One region of the Ochrobactrum sp. PL_is483 genome, then DNA from elsewhere that is predicted to be linked to it. Evidence: predicted binding sites of a transcription regulator. Region 1 holds the regulator's gene; each other region holds the start of a gene.
The links. Region 1 encodes PhoB, which activates phosphate uptake and scavenging genes when phosphate is short. Its sites were predicted from a motif close to TGTCATNNANCTGTCAT; they were not measured.

Region 1 (3,354 bases):
ATTTATGAGAACGTCGCTTACGGCCCGCGCATCCACGGTCTTGCCCGCACCAAGGCTGATCTGGAGGAAATCGTCGTGACGAGCCTGCAGAAGGCCAGCCTGTTCGAAGAAGTGAAGGACCGCCTGCACGATGCGGGCACCGGCCTTTCAGGCGGCCAGCAGCAGCGCCTTTGCATTGCGCGCGCGATTGCGGTCAGCCCGGAAGTCATCCTCATGGACGAACCGTGCTCGGCGCTCGACCCGATCGCAACTGCGAAGGTGGAAGAGCTGATCGATGAACTGCGCCAGAACTATACGATCGTGATCGTCACGCACTCGATGCAGCAGGCCGCGCGCGTTTCGCAACGCACAGCCATGTTCCATCTTGGCAATCTGGTCGAAGTGGGCGACACGGAAACCATGTTCACCGCGCCGACCGAAAAGCGCACGCAGGACTACATCACCGGACGCTTCGGCTGATCCGGAACTGCGTTTCAACAGACAGTGCGGCTTCCCCGCAATTTTTATTACGAGGTCTACTATGCCGTCTCAGCATACCGTTCGCTCCTACGACGAGGAATTGAAGTTTCTCTCCCATAAGATCGCCGAGATGGGCGGACATGCGGAACGTATGGTCGAGCAGTCCGTCGCCGCAATCGTCAATGCGGACAATGCGCTCGCGCAGCGTGTCATCTCTGACGATCTTATCCTCGACGCCAGCGAGCGCGAGATCGACGACAAGGCCGTCATGATTATCGCCAAGCGCCAGCCCATGGCCGTGGACCTGCGCGAGATCATCGGCTCGATCCGCATCTCCGCCGATCTGGAGCGCGTCGGCGACCTGGGCAAGAACATTGCCAAGCGTGTTGCCGCCGTTTCGGAATCACGCCAGCCGGTAAAGCTTTATCGCGGTCTGGAAACGCTGGCCGAACTGGCGCTGACGCAGCTGAAGGACGTTCTCGACGCCTATGCGTCGCGTTCGGTGCAGCAGATCAATGTCGTTCGCGACCGCGACGACGAAATTGACGCCATGTACACGTCTCTGTTCCGCGAACTCTTGACTTACATGATGGAAGATCCGCGCAATATTTCCGCCTGCACGCATCTTCTGTTCTGCGCGAAGAATATCGAGCGCATCGGCGATCACGCGACCAATATCGCGGAGACTGTTTATTACATCGTGACTGGCCTGCAAATGCCGGCTGAGCGACCCAAGGAAGACCTGAGCCACGGTATTGTCGTGGATGAGGCGCGTAAACCCTGAACTGCAACCGGCCGGACTTTGGTCCGGCGGTTGAGAATGTGTGAATAGCGCGGCGGCACGCGGTCGATTGGGGGATTGTATCCACCGTCCGCCGAATTTGGATAGGGAAATACTGGATGTCACAGGCACCCAAAATCGCTGTGGTGGAAGACGAAGAGGCGCTGAGCGTTCTGCTTCGCTACAATCTTGAGGCAGAGGGCTATCAGGTCGATACGATGCTGCGCGGCGACGAGGCCGAAATCGCCTTGCGCGAGAATGTGCCGGATCTGCTTATTCTGGACTGGATGCTGCCGGGCGTATCGGGCATTGAGCTTTGCCGTCGCCTGCGCCAGTGGCCGGAAACCGAGCGCCTGCCGATCATCATGCTGACGGCGCGTGGCGAGGAGAGCGAACGCGTCCGAGGTTTAAGCGTCGGCGCCGACGATTATGTCGTAAAGCCGTTTTCAACGCCGGAGCTTCTGGCACGCGTCAAGGCAATGCTGCGCCGCTCCAATCCGAGCATCCTGTCTCATGTGCTGAAAGTGGGCGATCTTGTTCTGGACCGCCAGCAGCATCGGGTCTACCGCAAGGAAAAGGAAGTTCGTCTTGGACCGACGGAATTCCGGTTGCTCGAATATTTCATGATGTCGCCCGGCCGTGTCTTCTCGCGCAGCCAGCTTCTGGATGGCGTTTGGGGTCCCGATATCTATGTGGATGATCGCACCGTGGACGTCCATGTCGGGCGGCTTCGCAAGGCAATCAATGTCGGTCGTGCGCTTGATCCGATCCGGACCGTTCGCGGCGCCGGTTATTCTTTCGGTTGATCGACACCGTTTCGAAACTCTCAAGTACAGCTCTTGATCGGCCCGTCATGTTCATCGTGGCGGGCCGTTTCACGGGTGATAGGCCCTGGGCAATGCTGACCCGATTCGCCTCTGCCGGGTCAAAACTCGCGCCAATTAGGCGTTTTCACACGATGTTACAACTATGTTTCCAAAGTTGACGGCAACCAGCGGAACCCATGGAAAACTGAATTTTTGCAGATCATTTGAAGCAGCATGAATGTGGTCGGGAAAACTATCCAAGCAAACACGAATTAAGGCAGCGATATGGCGTGTATTGCGAGAATTTGAATCGCTTTAAATCAATGCCTTATCTGAATTCGTAACTCTCGTTAATAAATTATTAATATATTTAAATGGCTTGTAGGCATATTCGCACTCTCGATTCGGAATTCATTTTAGGCTGTCTGGCTGCTTCCTGCATCGTTGGGATTTGACGCTTCGCCTTTTTTTGGCCTAAAAATTCCAAAACCTTGAATTCGATTGAGCGACAGTAGGATGAGCGATTTTGATCTTCGTCCTCTTTGACTTGCACCGCAGTCAGACGTTCGCGCGCATCGTTTCAGATGTGTCTGCCTGAACGTATGACTGGATCAGTTAAGGGTCCTAACATGAGACTGAGCCATTGACGCGCGCCGCGAAGTGGAAATTGCCCGTTCTTATCGGGCTGGTGGTTGCGCCTTTCGTGGTGACCGGTTGCACGACGACCGGGACTTCGGGAAAAGCCAATTCGGAAAAGACGGCGGCAAGCCACGTCAAATCGGTCAATGGCGTGAAGACCTACACCTACACCGCGCGTGACAAGGAATGTCTTGAACGCGCGATGTTCTTCGAATCCAACCGTTCGAGTCCCGACGGGCTTCTGGCTGTCGGCACGGTCGTCATGAATCGTCTCGCATCGGGCCGTTATCCTGATACGATTTGCGGTGTGGTCGGTCAGAAGAACCAGTTCGCGCCCGGTGTTCTCACCCGCAAGATGAATTCCAAGGCGTTACCTGATGTTCAGGCAACTGCCGATGCAGTCCTGAAGGGGCAGCGCCATCCGAAGCTCAAGAACGCCATGTTCTTCCATACGGCGGGCCTGAAGTTCCCCTATAACAACATGCACTATGTGCTCGTCGCTGGCGGCAATTCCTTCTATGAGAAGCGCAATCGCGACGGCTCGCTCCAGAATCCGGTTCCGCAGGAACCATACAATCTTGCGCTCGCCTATTCGCCGCAATCGCCTTCCGTTCCTCAAGATCCATCCTATGACGTGACCCTGCCGCAGACGGGTCCGGTTCCGGGCGC
Region 2 (3,354 bases), on a different contig from region 1:
TATGGACGCGCGGGGCAAATTCGTTTGCCAGAAGCGTGCCGTCCTTCAGGACGAAGAATTCAAGCCCCAGCACGCCGACATAATCCAGTGCGTTCAGAAGCTTTGCTGCGGCCTTGCGGGCAGTTTCTGCCGTGCTGTCGGAAATGGCAGCCGGTACGGTTGAAGTTGCAAGAATTCCGTCCTTGTGCACGTTTTCGGCAATATCGAAAATGGCGACGTTGCCGCTGCGATCACGCGCTGCGATGACCGAGACTTCCCGCTCGAAATCAACGAAGCCTTCGAGGATTGCAGGCGCGCGATTGATGGCAAGAATCGCCTTGTGGGCTTCGTTCTCGTCGAGCGAGGTCAGGCGGACCTGTCCCTTGCCGTCATAGCCCAGGCGCCGCGTCTTGAGGATGCCGCGTTCGCCCAATGCGCCCAAGGCTGCGATCAGGGTCTCTTCATCGTCCACGAGGCGCCATGGGGCTGTCTCGATACCGCTTTCATTGAGGAACTGCTTTTCCGTAAAGCGATCCTGCGAGACTTCCAGCGCGGCTGGCGGTGGCAGAACCAGAGCGGTTTCGGCCAGCCTGTCGGCGGCGCTGACCGGCACGTTCTCGAATTCATAGGTGATGACAGCGGACGCAGCGGCAAGTTCCGCAAGCGCTTTCGGATCATTATAGGCTGCGACGATCTGGCGACTGGCGACCTGTGCTGCGGGGCAATCGGCCTGCGGCTCCAGAATCACGGTTTGAAAGCCAAGACGCGCTGCGGCCATGGCCAGCATTCTGCCGAGCTGGCCGCCGCCGATAATGCCGATGGTTGCACCGGGCTGAAGAGGAGAATTTTTCATGTCAGGCCTCGTTCGAAGGGCGCTCGGCCACACTTTCCGTTTGCGCCCTGCGCCACTCGTCGAGACGGGCTGCAAGCGCTTCATCGTAAAGCGCCAGAACGGCTGCGGCGAGGAGGGCGGCATTGACCGCGCCGGCGCGACCGATGGCCAGCGTGCCGACAGGAATGCCTGCTGGCATCTGCACGATGGAGAGAAGCGAATCCTGGCCTGAAAGCGCCTTGGACTGAACGGGAACGCCGAAAACCGGGAGTGGGGTCATGGCTGCGGCCATGCCGGGCAGATGGGCCGCGCCACCCGCGCCGGCGATAACGACCTTAAACCCTTCAGCTTTCGCGCCCTTGGCGAAAGCGACGAGCCGGTCAGGGGTGCGGTGCGCGGAAACGATCCGGGCATCGAAGGAAATGCCGAGCGCCTCCAGTGTGTCTGCTGCATGGCGCATGGTCTCCCAGTCGGACTGGCTTCCCATGATGATGGCGACGTCGGCAGTAACGCTCATTGATCTTTCTGCTCCGGTTTTCATTCGTGGTGTCAAAACGACAAAGCCGGGCGGACCCCGGCTCTCTCATGTATCGTTCTCAGCGTTCAGGCGATGATGTCGGGGATGACCTGATCTTCCATCTCCTGCAACTTGTCCTTGATTGCGAGTTTTTTCTTCTTCATGCGCTGGACGCGCAACTGGTCGCAGCCCGTTGCTATCATAGCGTTGATAGCCGCATCGAAATCCGCGTGTTCCTGTTTCAGACGCGCGACGGCCAATCTGATTTCGGCCTGTTCCTGATCGGACATGCGAACCCCGTTTCGTTGAATAGTTTTACGGGCCGCACCGAACCCTAAAAAGGCGCGGCATCAGCCCGTTTCAGGCGAAGCCCTTATCACATTTTTCGCGTCAGGAAAATGCTACCACGACAAAATCGACTTTGCACCAAACTCGTGCCAAACTGTCATGGTTCTGTCATGGATGCGGCTGTCGAAGGCGACAAAAATACCGCATCCTCGGCAGCCGGGACTGCGTGTCTGGCCCGGAATACAGGAGGTGTACCGGGCGTTCATGCAGGCTGAATGGCGGGGCAGCGGGCAAGCAAGGTCCAGGTTGCTCCGCAAACCAGGGAAATCAACCAAAGGAGATCTGATGATGGCTATTGAGTCCCATCTTGCCACGCTTGAAAAGAAGCACGGCGCTCTGGAACAGGAAATTTCCGAAGCCATTGCGTCACCGGCAATGGATGATCTGCATGTTGCATCTCTGAAGCGCAAGAAGCTTATGCTTAAGGAGCAGATTGAAAAATTGAGATCTCAGGTAACCCGTCACTAACGGGAAAAGCCGCGCTTTGATCGCGGTTCGATACGGCGTCTCAAGCCATAGACACAAGAAATGCGGTCTTGGCGGCTGTGACACAGCCGCCGAACATATTGATTCAATTATTTAAAAACAAATTGATCACAACGCCGCCGCTCCCAACGCAACTTGATGCAACTTAAAGCGTGTCGCATTTTATTCCGTTCATACGACAGGCTTTAAGCTTTTGTTTTCACGCACGTCTTGATCCCATCGAGAGCCAAGATCAGAAATCAGTCCAGTGGACTGATTTCCCCGCGAAGGCGGTTCCCACTTTTGGGAGGCATGCTTTATCCATCCGTCTCGGCTCTCGGATCAAGATTGAGCGCTTCCGGCGTTGCACTGCGCTCGGAAGGCATGCTCTTGAACTGGTCTTTCTCTTCTTTCGGGACGGATGCGCGCTTGCGTGACCGGAACAATGCATAGCCGGTGATGGAAATATGCGCGAGCATGGTGATGGCGAAGAGGCCGGACGGCCAGAAAATATCCATGGCGGCGGCTGCCAGCAACGGCCCGAGCATTGTGCCGAAGCCGTAAAGCAGCAAAAGCCCGCTTGATACTTTCACGAAGCTTTCCGACGTCGCGTGATCGTTCGCATGGGCGACGGCAACGGGATAGAGGGCATAGGCGAGCGCGCCATAACAGCCGGTCATTGTAATGATGACAGGACCGCTGGATGGGGCGACGAGAAAGGCGATGAGACCGACGAGAGCCGCCAGCGCCGCCACGCTTGCCAGAACAAAACGCCGGTCGACCAGATCGGAAATACGCCCGATCGGAATCTGCATCAGGGCACCAGCTGCGATGGTGACGCTGACCATCAGGGCGATTTCAGTGGTGGAAATACCGGATTTCGCGCCGAAGACCGCTCCAAGCGTACCCCAGGCGCCATTGGCGATGCCGATCAGGATGCACCCGACGAAGGCGGCGGGCGAATTATTATAGAGCGCCTTGAGATCAAGTTGCACTTCCGTCAGCGGCTTGGGACTGACGGCTGTAGAAATCGCGGTCGGGATAAGGGCCAGACAGAAGAAGACGCCGCTTATCATGAACAGGTGGTCGGAGCGCACATCGCCTGCCGCCACCAGCATCTGGCCAGTCATGGTGGCCCCATAGTTGACCATCATGTACATGCCGAAAATCTTGCCGCGCGATTCGTTGGTTGCGCGCTCATTCAGCCAGCTTT
Region 3 (3,354 bases), on a different contig from region 1:
GAGCAGTATTGTGGAACAATTGTAGCAGACCGAAAGCCTCTTGCTGCAGGATTGCTGCGGAACGTCCAGAACTGGGCAGGTCGTTCGCTGCTCGAACGGCAAAGGTGGTGAACAGGCGTTCCAACGGCGCAGAGCATGGCTGCTGTCGACATAGCGGCATTTCTCCGCAGGCACCGCCGCTATTGTCGAAATTCATCTGCCATAGCAGGGCGGCCACTTGTTCCAATGTTGCCGTTTCCGACAGCTCAGCCGCATCGCAGCCGCGATAGAGCAAACGGCCATCAATAATGGTCGAAATGCCGGAGCGCATGATCGGAAGCCCCCAGCGAATAGTGTCAGCAGCAACAGTACTATCTCTATTGCGACCCGGACGTCTGCCGGCCAGACGATGAACGTCTTCTGATCGATAGAGGCTGCGTCTGGGATCATCGGGCTGCGGCTTGGAACGGATGCGACCACGACTGACATTGGCATAAAGCGTCTGAGGCTTTGTCTGAAGAATGGATAGCGCTTCTTCCGCTGTAAGCCAGTTCATTATTGCTCCCTACATTGATCGATTTCATCAAGATTGACGTCAACTATACTTGGAGAGAATGTCGAAAGGCAAACAAGGAGAATTACTATGAATAGCGGACTTGAAGACGTGATCGCTGCCGAAACCGTGCTGTCAGACGTCGATGGGCTTGCAGGCAGGCTGGTTATTCGCGGTCGATCGCTGGACGATCTGGTTCCGCACAGCAGCGTCGAAGATGGAATAGAACTTCTATGGGACGGTTTTTTTGAAGGCCTCCCCACAGGAGCAGAACTTCAGCAGGCTCTGGGCGAAGCCCGTTTGCAGGTATTTCATCATACCGATGCGCTTGACGATGCATTGATGGAAATGTCTCCAATAGAAGCGCTGCGCGCATTGATGGCGCGCATTCCAGATGAAGACGACGTGACCGCCGCTTTGCATCTGATGGCCGCACCGGCGGTTTTCACAACAGCCATTCTGCGCGCCCACAAGGGACGGCGGCCTATCCGTCCTGATCCGACGCTTCCGCACAGTGCGGACATACTTCGCATGATGAATGCGGCAATGCCCGATGAAGCAGAAGTTGCCGGGCTGGATACTTACCTTGTGACAGTTTGCGATCATGGATTGAATGCGTCGACCTTCGCCGCCCGCGTCGTGGCATCGACACGGGCTGGCCTGACCTCGTCTCTGCTTGCTGCGATCAGCGCATTGAAGGGACCGCTCCACGGTGGTGCTCCGGGACCGGTACTCGATATGCTCGATGCCATCGGCAGGCCCGCGAACGCCGAATGGTGGCTTGAATCAGCAATTGCCGATGGGGAACGGCTGATGGGGTTCGGTCATCGGGTTTATCGGGTACGTGATCCACGTGCCGATGCCCTGAAAGGTGCTTTGAAGCGTATCGAATCCCTTGGGCATGAACGTGGAAAACACCGGGTTGAATTGGCTGAGGCAGTTGAGAAAGCTGCCATAGCAGTTCTCAAGCGCCACAAGCCGGATCGGCCCCTCGAAACCAATGTCGAGTTCTATACCGCTCTTTTGCTTGAGCAACTGGGTTTCCCGCGTGAGGCCTTCACGTGTGTCTTTGCCATGGGGAGAACCATGGGGTGGATAGCTCACTGCCGGGAGCAGGCTGCAACGAACAAGCTCATTCGTCCGCAGTCGCGTTATGTTGGCCCAAAGGTCGAACTCGTTGCTTGACGCATAGTCCACGAGACCAACACTTAGCTTTAGAAAGAACAGCCGGGAGCGCGGATTTGATTTATTCAGGTCGGCGCTCCTGGCGTATTCGAAGCTACGTGAAGTTGCTTTTCGCACTACAAAAACAGCTGTCATATCGCTGTGACAGGAATCGGGTTTTCTGCGCCCAGATCAGGTTGCCATTGAAGGGGACAACCAAATGAGCGCAGATGCTCCGCAGGCCAGAAAACTCCGAACGCTTTTCATTTCGGATGTGCATCTCGGTTCAAAAGCAGCACAGGCCGAACTGCTTCTGGATTTTCTCCGTTATTATGACGCGGAGACAATCTATCTTGTGGGCGATATTGTTGATGGCTGGCGTCTCCGGCGCAATTGGCATTGGCCGCAAGAGCACAACGACGTGGTCCAGAAACTGCTTCGCAAAAGCCGCAAGGGCGCCAATATCATCTACATCGCTGGCAATCATGACGAGTTTCTGCGGAATTTCCAAGGGACGCATTTCGGCGGCATCGAGGTGATGAACCGGGCGATTCATGAAACGGCGGACGGTCGAAAATTTTTGGTTATCCATGGTGATCAGTTCGATGTGGTTGTTCGTAATGCCCGCTTCATTGCCTATCTGGGCGACTGGGCATATGACACCGCCATTTGGATAAACACGATTATGAGCCGTGTCCGCTCGCTTTTTGGGTTGCGCTACTGGTCATTTTCGGCTTGGGCGAAATTTCGCGTCAAAAAGGCGGTCAATTTCATCGGCCAATTCGAGAATGTGGTTTCAGAGGAGGCGCAGCGTATCGGCGTCGATGGAGTAATCTGCGGCCATATCCACCACGCGACGATCGAAAGCATGAACGGCGTCGAATATATCAATACGGGCGACTGGGTGGAAAGCTGCACGGCTGTAATCGAACATTTTGATGGTCGAATGGAGTTGATCGGATGGACGGAGCGTCGTGACCGCCGCCCAATGACAGGAAACGTCAACTCCGGCAGCGAAGAGTACGACGAGGCGCAGGTAATCCATCTTCCGCGTCCCGCTCGCGAATTGGCAAACTTCAGCCGATGAAGAAAATCGTCATCGTCTCAGACGCCTGGCATCCACAAGTCAACGGCGTTGTGCGCACGCTGACGAAATGCCGTGATTTGATGATCGACCGGGGATATGATGTCACGGTTATATCTCCGCTTGATTATCGATCAGTACCTTGTCCGACCTACCCGGAAATCCGGCTCGCCTTGACCGCGACAAGCGCGCTTAAGCGCCGCTTGAAAGCCTTGCAACCCGATTATGTGCATATCGCAACCGAAGGCCCGCTTGGATTCATGGCACGGCGCGCTTGTGTGAAAATGGGCTGGTCGTTCACGACCAGTTTTCACACACGTTTTCCCGAATATCTGTGGGAGCGTTTTCCTGTCCCAACCAGATGGACTTACGCATTCCTGCGGCATTTCCATAACGCGGCCCAGCATACGCTGGTACCGACGCAGTCCATTCTGGACGATCTCAAGGCGCGTGGCTTTACGCAATTGACCCTTTGGACGCGCGGTGTCGATCAGACGCTGTTTTATCCTCGGCCTGAAGTGCAAAAGGACTTGCCACGGCCGGTGTTCCTCTGCGTGGGACGCGTCGCTGCGGA
Region 4 (3,354 bases), on a different contig from region 1:
TGAAAGCGGCGTGCGCGAAAACCGCCTGCGTGCCGACCATTTCCTGCATCTGCGCTGCGAAGTTTCCTCTGCCGATTGTCTCGAGACATTCGAGCTTTTCGCAGACGATGATCGCGTAAAACTTGCTTCGCTCATGGATCACGCACCCGGACAGCGGCAATTCGTTGATCTTGAGACCTATCGCACCTATTACATGCGCAAGATGAAGCTCACGGATGAGGAGTTCCGGGTGCATTGTGAAAAGCGCATGGCGGATTCGGACGCCTATTCCGCCAGACACCGGCGCGCCATCGCCGAACTGGCGACAACGCGCGGCATCGTTCTGGCGAGCCACGACGATGCGACCAGTGCGCATGTCGATGAATCGCTCGATCATGGCGTGCGGATCGCCGAGTTCCCGACCACGATGGAAGCCGCCAACGCGTCGAAAGGCGCGGGCCTCTCGATCCTCATGGGCGCGCCGAACATCGTTCGCGGCGGCTCGCATTCCGGCAATATTGCCGCACGCGATCTGATGGACAATGGCAGCCTCGACATTCTTTCTTCGGATTACATTCCTTTCAGCCTCATTCAGTCGGCTTTCGGTCTGGCTTCCGGCGAACGACCGATTGCGCTTCCCGATGCCATCCGCCTTGTGACCAAGAATCCTGCCGACGCGATGGCCATGGATGATCGCGGCGAGATCGCCATCGGCAAGCGCGCCGATCTGGTCCGTGTCCGTCCGAAAGGCGCGATTCCGGTTGTCCGCACGGTGTGGCGTGAAGGCGAACGGGTGCTTTGATGCAGATGCAATCCAAGAGGCCGAAAGGCTGTTTCGTCGCCGTCGTCGGCCCCAGCGGGGCCGGCAAGGATACGATCATGGATGCGGCGCGTGTGGCTCTTGCGGGCGACACGCGTTTTCACTTCGTGCGTCGCACCATCACCCGCCCGCAAATGCCGGGAACGGAGGATCACGACAGTCTGGACGAAGCGGCGTTCGCGAAATCGGCGGGCGAGGGTGCATTCGCCCTGCATTGGCAGGCGCATGGCTTGAGCTATGGATTGCCGAAATCGCTGGAGGGGGAAATCGCGGATGGAACGGTGGTTATCGCCAATGTTTCGCGCCGGGTTCTCAGCGATATTCGCAGACTCTATGCGTCGCGTTCGGTGGTCGTGATAACGGCCCGACCGGAAGTTCTGGCGGAGCGGCTCGCATCGCGCGGCCGCGAAAGCCGCGAGGAAATCGTGGCGCGACTAGCGCGTGAAGTCAGCTTCGATGACGGTGCGGGAGACGTTGTCACAATAGACAATTCCGGTGAAGTCGGCCTGTCCACAAAAGCCTTCCTGCGCCATCTGCAAGAAATCAGCGTTAAAACAATCGCTTGATTAGATTTCCTATAGTGACGTGTAAATTTACACAAACGTCATTGTGCTTTCATTGCAGTGTCATGGAAGCAATTCAGAGTGAGCATGAATGGAGAAGAATTCATGCTTCAACTGAAAAACATAACGCGCCGCTATAATGACAAGGTGGCGGTTTCGGGCGTAGACCTCGAAATCGAACCCGGCACGTTTGTGGGAATTATCGGGCGCTCGGGTGCGGGCAAGTCGACGCTTTTGCGCATGATCAATCGCCTTGTCGAGCCTTCCGAAGGGACCATCCACTGGGATGGTCGCGACGTTACGGGGCTGAAAGGTTCGGCGCTGCGCGACTGGCGCGCGCAATGCGCCATGATTTTCCAGCACTTCAATCTGGTCGACCGTCTCGATGTTCTGACGAATGTTCTGATGGGACGCCTGAACTATGTTTCGACGCCGAAATCGCTCCTGCGTGTTTGGAGCGATGAAGAACGCCTGATCGCTCTTTCCGCCTTGCAGCAGTTCGACATAGCGCATCTTGCGGCGCACCGTGCCGACGAGCTTTCGGGTGGCCAGCAGCAGCGCGTGGCGATTGCGCGCGCGCTTGTTCAGCAACCACGCATCATTCTCGCCGACGAGCCAATTGCATCGCTCGATCCGCGCAACACCCGCAGCGTCATGGACGCGCTGCGCCGCATCAATCGCGAATATGGCATTACGGTTCTCTGCAATCTGCACTCGCTCGATATTGCGCGCAGTTATTGCGACCGTCTGGTCGGCATGTCTGCCGGCAAGATCGTATTCCGCGGCACGCCTTCTATGCTGACCGAAATGGCGGCCCGCGACCTGTACGGCATGGAAGCCGCTGACGTCATCGATGCCGATGAGCAGCAGGATGAGCCATTGCCAATGCCAGTTCCGCAGTCGGCTGAAGCCGTTCTGCGTCAGCTTTCCGCCTGAGCGCACAGAGCTCAGGAAAAAAACACGCTCCAAACTCAGGATTAACAGGAGATACCTATGCTTAACCGTAGAAACTTTCTGGCGGCTGCTGCGCTTACCGCAACGCTGACCATGCCAATGATGGCTTCCACCGCTCAGGCTGCTGACTGGAGCAAGGACTATCCGGAAATCGTTCTGGGCGTGATCCCGGCGGAAAACGCCTCGACCACTTCCGACCGCTATGCGCCTCTGGCTGCCTATCTCGGCAAGGAACTCGGCACCAAGGTTACGCTGCGCGTTGCCAACGACTATGCAGCCGTCATCGAAGGCCAGCGCGCCGGTAACATCCAGATCGCATTCTATGGCCCGGCGTCCTATGCCCGCGCCGTCATGACCGGCGTTGAAACCACGCCGCTCGTCAACCAGCGTCACGATACCGGCGTCAATGGCTATTATTCGGTCGTTTACGTTCGCGCCGACAGCCCCTACCAGAAAATGGACGACTTGAAGGGCAAGACCATCGCTCTGGTCGATCCGAACTCGACCTCGGGCAACAATGCGCCGCGCTTCTTCCTCAATCGCGAGGGCTATAGCGTCGATACGTTCTTCGGTAAGAACTTTTTCGCCGGTAGCCATGAGAATGCAGTTCTCGCTCTGGCACAGGGCACCGCCGATGCGGCTGCCAACTCCTGGAACTCGGAAGACGATTCCAACCTGACCCGCATGGTCAGCCGCGGCGTTCTGAAGGATGCCAACGGCAAGGCGATGACGAAGGACGATTTCCGCGTCATCTTCAAATCGGACTTCCTTCCTGAAGGCCCGTTCGCCGTTCTCAGCACCCTGCCGGACCAGCTGAAAGCCGACATCAAGCAGGCCTTCCTCGACATGCCGAAGAAGGACAAGGCTGGTTTTGACGCTCTTTCCGACGGCAAGGATCAGGAATTCGTAGCCACCGAAGCCAAGGACTACGAGCCGATCATCGAAATGCTCAAGTTCAACGACAAGGCTCGCAAGTCCTGATCCGTAGAACAATTAAAGTGCCCGAAGCCGCAAAAGCTTCGGGCACTTTTGTTAGGG

Region 2: a site for PhoB is predicted at 1,772-1,788, ahead of AC0TNJ_RS08045 (DUF465 domain-containing protein). Genes of this name have one in related genera too.
Region 3: a site for PhoB is predicted at 1,847-1,863, ahead of AC0TNJ_RS04260 (UDP-2,3-diacylglucosamine diphosphatase). Genes of this name have one in related genera too.
Region 4: a site for PhoB is predicted at 1,402-1,418, ahead of phnC (phosphonate ABC transporter ATP-binding protein). Genes of this name have one in related genera too.

The regions. Positions count from the first base shown of each region.
Region 1 covers NZ_JBVPGS010000037.1:18,505-21,858, forward strand. Annotated here, with positions in the region: gene pstB (phosphate ABC transporter ATP-binding protein PstB) at 1-459, shown strand, start outside; gene phoU (phosphate signaling complex protein PhoU) at 521-1,243, shown strand; gene phoB (phosphate regulon transcriptional regulator PhoB) at 1,360-2,046, shown strand; gene AC0TNJ_RS13830 (cell wall hydrolase) at 2,690-3,354, shown strand, end outside.
Region 2 covers NZ_JBVPGS010000031.1:114,549-117,902, forward strand. Annotated here, with positions in the region: gene AC0TNJ_RS08035 (5-(carboxyamino)imidazole ribonucleotide synthase) at 1-832, opposite strand, end outside; gene purE (5-(carboxyamino)imidazole ribonucleotide mutase) at 834-1,328, opposite strand; gene AC0TNJ_RS08045 (DUF465 domain-containing protein) at 1,415-1,618, opposite strand; gene AC0TNJ_RS08050 (YdcH family protein) at 1,962-2,144, shown strand; gene AC0TNJ_RS08055 (MFS transporter) at 2,459-3,354, opposite strand, start outside.
Region 3 covers NZ_JBVPGS010000026.1:38,007-41,360, reverse strand. Annotated here, with positions in the region: gene AC0TNJ_RS04270 (citrate synthase) at 1-535, opposite strand, end outside; gene AC0TNJ_RS04265 (citrate synthase/methylcitrate synthase) at 623-1,717, shown strand; gene AC0TNJ_RS04260 (UDP-2,3-diacylglucosamine diphosphatase) at 1,917-2,783, shown strand; gene AC0TNJ_RS04255 (glycosyltransferase family 4 protein) at 2,780-3,354, shown strand, end outside.
Region 4 covers NZ_JBVPGS010000029.1:134,913-138,266, forward strand. Annotated here, with positions in the region: gene AC0TNJ_RS06150 (alpha-D-ribose 1-methylphosphonate 5-triphosphate diphosphatase) at 1-781, shown strand, start outside; gene phnN (phosphonate metabolism protein/1,5-bisphosphokinase (PRPP-forming) PhnN) at 787-1,365, shown strand; gene phnC (phosphonate ABC transporter ATP-binding protein) at 1,468-2,298, shown strand; gene phnD (phosphonate ABC transporter substrate-binding protein) at 2,356-3,297, shown strand.